DNA from 2 places in the Vreelandella hamiltonii genome. Region 1 is predicted to be linked to the other one. Evidence: predicted binding sites of a transcription regulator. Region 1 holds the regulator's gene; the other holds the start of a gene.
What was found. Region 1 encodes LexA, which represses DNA repair genes until DNA is damaged. Its sites were predicted from a motif close to TACTGTNTANNTANACAGTA; they were not measured.

Region 1 (3,050 bases):
CTCATGGCCGCCACCACGACGGGGCGCAGACGTCGGATCAAGTCGCGTACCGTCACCTGCTCTTGATAATCCTTGGCGGCGATATCGCGCAGTGCATCCAGGCCAGACAGAGTGAAAATCACCGTGCCCAACATGAAGTGCAGCCGCCAGAAACGCTCGGCATCTGGCAGCTCGGGGGTCGCCCGCCGCACCAGCTCCGTGAAGCGCGTGAAGACATCGCCATACTGCTGCTGAATGTAGCGACGCAGGTGTCCTTGCGCCTGGCTGTAAGCCAGCCCCAGCAGCCGCATGAACACTTTCAGGCTATGCCGCTCGGCAGGCACGGCCAGCACGGTGGTGGCCATGGTTTCCAGCAGCACCTCCAGAGGAATGGCCTGGCCCTCGTAGCGCGCTTCCAGCTCGTCGAGCGCAGTATGGAAGCGTTCGGAGAACGGGTCCAGGTAGCGGGCAAATACCGCCTGTATCAGCGCTTTCTTCGACCCGAAGTGATAATTGACGGCAGCAAGGTTGACCCGCGCTTTGCTGGTGATATTGCGCAGTGATGTCTCGGCAAACCCCCGCTCTGCAAAGAGCACCTCTGCCGTATCCAAAATACGTGTGACCGTATCCGACTGGGCCATAGCGCCCTCCCAAAACAGGTGTTTAAAACATGGCGATCGCGTTGGCGAATAGTATGCCATTCCCCCTGCTGGCTCAAACGATTATCCCGCTCAAGGTTCAGGCCGCGTGCCCCGGTACGGATTGCAACTCATCATGTACTGGACAGAGCAACATACTGTATACTTAAACACATACTGATTTTACGGACATGTAGCGACTGTCTTTTCACTGTTTGGAGTCTGATATGTTACGCCCACTCACCGCACGCCAGCAGCATGTATATGATTTTATCGTGAAGACCATGGGCGAGCTTGGCTACCCCCCTACCCGCGCCGAAATCGCCAAGGCGCTGGGCTTTCGTTCCCCCAACGCCGCCGAAGAGCATCTGCGCGCCCTGGAGCGCAAAGGTGCCATTCGCATCATTCGCAATACGTCACGCGGCATTCGCCTGCCCAACCAGGAGCCGCTCGACGCCACGCCCCCGGCAGCCGAGCCTGCCAGCGCCGCCAACGATGCCACGCCCAGCGGGCTGCCGGTCATTGGCGAAGTCGCGGCAGGCAGTCCCATTCTGGCAGCGGAGCATATCGACCGTTACTGCCCGCTCCCTGCAGAGTACTTCACCCCCAAGGCCGACTATCTGCTGCGAGTTCGCGGCCTGTCGATGAAGGACGTGGGCATTCTGGAAGGCGATCTGCTGGCGGTGCATCGTACCGACCGCGTGCGTGACGGTCAGATCGTCGTCGCGCGCCTGGAAGACGAGGTCACGGTCAAGCGTTTTAAACGCCAGGGGCATCACGTCACGCTGCTCGCCGAGAACGAAGACTTCGCCCCCATCGAAATCGACCTGAGAACTCAACAGCTGGATATCGAAGGCGTCGGGGTAGGCGTCATCCGAGGCGGGAACGGCCAGGCACTGGGCTAAAATACTGGGCCAGGGCACTGGACCAAGCCACCGCCTACTGCATATCGATGTAACGATGGTCGTTGAACGTGGCGACCCAGTGCGGGTGGTAGACCAGCAAGATACTCAGCAGCATGCCGGTGATGAAGGCTTCCGAGGGCATCAGCAAGGGTAAAAAGCGGGCATACTCCTGAGCCAGATAAATCGCTTCAGGGTCGGTGCCCGCCACCAGAATCAGCCCCACGGCCGCCAGCCCGCCTCCTAGCGTGGCCAGCGCAGCACCGAAAAAACCGCAGGCAAACAGAAACACCATCAGGTTGTCCGGCAAGCGGCGATCCACGATACGCCATACCACCCCCGTGATCACGGCGGGCACCAGTCCCGTCACCAGCACGTTGGGCCCCAACAGCTCCCAGGCATTGCGCCCGATCACCACCATCGCCACGTTGAGCAGCAGGTTGCTGATCAAGGCCAGGGGCACCTTGAACACCAATGTCATCAGCACCGTGAACACCAGATGCAGGGTCAACCAATCGACCGCCTGGGCCCGCAGCTGCCACATCAGCATCACGGCAAGCGTCGCGGCCATCCAGCGATGCTGCAAACCGGTATCTTCCAGCAGCGGATGCCAGGGGCGCTGCCAAAGCACCCACCCCAGCGCACCTGCCGACACCAGCCAGGTAACCAGCAGTGCCCAGGTGGCCAGCACGCTTTGTGCAAAGGACATGGCGCCCCTCCCCGGTGGGCGAGTTAGCTGAACACGACGGTCTTGTTACCGTGAATCAATACGCGGTCTTCCAGATGCCAGCGCAGGCCGCGGGCCAGCACGGCTTTTTCCACATCACGGCCAAAGCGCACCAGGTCGGTGGGCGTATGGCAGTGGCTTACCCGATGGATATCCTGCTCGATGATGGGCCCCGCATCCAGCTCTTCGGTCACGTAATGGCAGGTGGCACCGATCAGCTTGACGCCACGCTCGTAAGCCTGGTGGTAAGGCTTTGCCCCGGCAAAGGAGGGCAAGAAGCTGTGATGAATATTGATGACGCGCCCGGCATAGCGCTCGCACAACGAGGGGGGCAGTATCTGCATGTACCGTGCCAACACGACACAGTCGGCCCGTGCCGCATCGATCTGGGTTTGTACCTGATCGAAAGCCGCCTGCTTGTTGGCCGGGTCAACCGGCACGTGATGATAAGGAATGCCGTACCACTCGGTGAGCGAACGCATGTCGTCATGATTGGAAATGACGCTGACGATATCGCAATCCAGCTCGCCTGCCTGCCAGCGATACAGCAGATCCACCAGGCAGTGGGATTCCCGCGACACCATCAACACCACGCGGCGGCGCTTCTGGGTGTCCACCAGTGACCACTGCATATCGAATTCGGCGGCGACGGGTTCGAACGCCGTGCGCAGCGCCTCGGCCGACATGCCCAATGAATCGGCGAGAATTTCGTAACGCATGAAAAAGCGACCCGTCTCCAGGTCGGAGTGCTGGCTGGCCTCGGTAATCGAGCCGCCCTGCTGGGCAATGAAGCTGGAAACACGC
Region 2 (3,050 bases), on a different contig from region 1:
GCGCCCCATTGCTTGATGACGTAGTGGCCGATGTTATGGCGCTCGCCGTCGCCTTTTTCGAACACGCACTCGATGTCCAGTTCGCTCAGCGAGGCAATGGTATCCTGAGCCGTGCGCCTGGGCATGCCGGTGGCTTCCATCAGCGCAGGCACGCTGGAAATACCTTGTTCGATCAAGTGGGCCACGTATAGGCGGCGGTAAAAGCTGGATTTTGTTTTACTGAGCGACATAGCGAGGGCGTCTTCTTGGTGATGTGTACTCCAGCAGTCTAATCAAATAAATCCCCCTGTGCCCGCGGTGGCCGAAAGTCACGGGTGTTCAAGCCCTGCTCGGTGCGCGATTGCATGTTCCATTGACGGCTGGCGCGTTGGAAACGCTGGGCGATCAGGTCGGCAAAAACCCCTTCCCCACGAAAGCGCTTACCAAACCGTGCATCGTAGTTCTGGCCGCCGCGACACTGGCGCATCAAGCTCATGACCTTGGCGGCGCGTTCCGGGTAATGGGCGTTCAGCCAGGCTTCGAACAGAGGGGCGACTTCATGGGGCAGTCGCAGCAGCATCCAGGTCGCGGTACGCGCCCCCGCCCGGCTGGCCGCTTCGAGGATGCGCTCGATTTCATGGTCGGTGAGTCCCGGGATGATCGGTGACACCAGCGTGCCTACCGGTATGCCTGCCGTGTTCAGCTCGCGAATGGCTCTCAAACGTGCCTGGGGCGATGCCGCCCGAGGCTCCAGCGTGCGCTTGAGGTTGGCGTCCAGGCTGGTCAGGCTGACGAACACCCGCACCAAGCGGTGCTCCGCCATTTCCGCCAGCAGGTCCAAGTCACGCAGGATCAGCGTGCTCTTGGTCACCAGAGTGACCGGGTGGCGACAGGCCAGCAGCAGCTCCAGCAGGCGCCGGGTCGTCTGGTATGTGGCTTCCAGCGGCTGGTAGCAGTCGGTGTTGCCAGACAGGTTGATAGGGCGGCACACATACTGCGGATGGCAAAGCTCCTCTTTCAGATGCTCGACCAGGCCGCTGCGGGCGATCAGTCGGGTTTCAAAATCGAGCCCCGGCGACAGGTCCCAATAGGCGTGGGAAGGGCGGGCATAGCAATACACGCAGCCATGTTCGCAGCCACGGTAAGGGTTCAGGGAGCGGTCAAAGGGCAGATCGGGTGAGCGGTTCCAGGAGAGCGCGCTTTTGCTGGGCTCTTCGCGCACTTCGGTAGCCAGCGATGGGTGAGCTTCCTCTTGCCACCAGCCATCGTCCTCCATGACGCTGCGGGTCGGTGAAAAACGGTTATGGGGGTCGTAAGTGGCACCGCGACCTTTATGCACGGCGTATCGGGGAAGGTTATGAGCCGTCATCGGGAGCCTCGCGCTGAGCTACCTAAGATATGTGTATCCATACAGTATAGGGTGTTTGTCGTGCTCTGCAAGCAAGGGACATCGGTGCGCCATCAACTGTTTGCGCACCGCAGGCAATCTCGGTTTCGATACCTGGGTCGTGAGCGACGCGACGTTTACGTTTGCCAAGTGCGATTACGCGGGCACGGAGCGTACCGCCGATGAGGTGCACGCCATGTCGCTGGCCAATCTGGCGGGGGAGTATGCGCAGATCGTGGATACGCAAGGAGCGCTGGCGCGGTTTACCACTCGCCGCTGCGAATGATCGATGCTTCCTCGACGGCGGGGTTGTAGAGGTAGCACCAGGCATCGCCATGAGAGGTCGCCAGCACCGTCCGGTCGTACAACCCCTCTGTCGGAGAGTGGTGCAGGTAATCTTCCAGCTCATCGAGCCGGGCTAGCCGATCGGCATCGATGGCATACACTTCCACCACAACGCCTGTGGAGGGCATGAGCTTGGCGCCGGGGTAGGGGCCCAGGTCGTAAAGCGTAATCGCCGTCAAGCAGTCCTGGCCCAGCATGTCTGCGCCGCCCAGCCAATGATGATTGCGATGACCGTGCTTTAACGTGCCGTATACCGCCACGCGGGGGCAGCGTTGGATTGCCTGTTGTAGATGCTGCATGACGTTCACACCTTGTAAAACATGAGACGAGCCATTGCGAAAGCGCCTGGGCAGGTTGCCGAGGCGCTTTGCTTACTGAGCCATAAGCCTAACGCTTCTTGCGAGCGGGCTTTTTGTCTCCGGCTTCGGGGTCTGTGCGGTGTGCGGTGCCCGGGAAGTGGGCGCGGACGAGTTCCAGCAGGCCCTGGGTGGAGGCGTCGAAGTCGGCGGCGTTGGCGTCGATGCGCTCGCTGATCTCACCGGCAATGCGTTTGCCGAGCTGCACGCCCCACTGGTCGAAGGAGTTGATGTTCCAGATCACGCCCTGAACGAACACCTTGTGCTCATACAGCGCAATCAGCGCGCCGAGGTTCTTCGGCGTCAGCTCGTCCAGCAGCAGCGTGCTGGAAGGGCGGTTGCCGGGGCAGCTGTAGGGGTCCAGTTGGCTCAGTTCTTTGCTGTCGCCCTGGCTGCCTTCCATGAAGGCGTTGGCCTGGGCCAGCATGTTGGTGAGCAGGGCAAAGTGGTGGTCTTCCACGCCCGGCTCCGGCTTGAGCGAAGCGATGAAGTCGATGGGCACGTAGCGGGTGCCCTGGTGCAGCAGCTGGAAGAACGCGTGCTGGCCGTTGGAGCCGGTTTGCCCCCACACGATGGGGCCTGTTTTGTAATTCACCGGGTGGCCGAAAATATCCACCGACTTGCCGTTGGACTCCATGTCCAGCTGCTGCAGGAAAGAGGGCAGCTGGTTCAGCGCTTGGTCGTAGGGCACGATGGCCTGGGTTTCGGCGCCAATGAAGTTGATGTACCAAATGCCGATCAGCGCCATCAATACGGGCATGTTCTGGGCGAACGGCGCTTCGATGAAGTGGCGGTCCATCTCGTGGGCGCCTTCCAGCAGCTCGATAAAGCCTTCGAAGCCAATCGAAAGCGCAATGGGCAGGCCAATGGAAGACCACATGGAGTAGCGGCCGCCCACCCAGGCCCAGAATTCGAACACGTTCTCTTCACGGATGCCGAATTCCATGGCCGCTTTGCGGTTGGTGGAGGCGGCAATGAAGTGC

Region 2: IE061_RS15850 (PA0069 family radical SAM protein) is a predicted target of LexA. The motif match lies at 1,376-1,395, and genes of this name have one in related genera.

The regions. Positions count from the first base shown of each region.
Region 1 is NZ_BMXO01000015.1:67,351-70,400, reverse strand. Features, by position in the region: gene IE061_RS14440 (TetR/AcrR family transcriptional regulator) at 1-620, opposite strand, end outside; gene lexA (transcriptional repressor LexA) at 845-1,522, shown strand; gene IE061_RS14430 (energy-coupling factor ABC transporter permease) at 1,557-2,228, opposite strand; gene purU (formyltetrahydrofolate deformylase) at 2,252-3,050, opposite strand, start outside.
Region 2 is NZ_BMXO01000018.1:58,681-61,730, forward strand. Features, by position in the region: gene IE061_RS15840 (heavy metal translocating P-type ATPase) at 1-16, shown strand, start outside; gene IE061_RS15845 (winged helix-turn-helix domain-containing protein) at 1-230, opposite strand, end outside; gene IE061_RS15850 (PA0069 family radical SAM protein) at 269-1,348, opposite strand; gene IE061_RS15855 (isochorismatase) at 1,488-1,652, shown strand; gene IE061_RS15860 (gamma-glutamylcyclotransferase family protein) at 1,630-2,010, opposite strand; gene pgi (glucose-6-phosphate isomerase) at 2,099-3,050, opposite strand, start outside.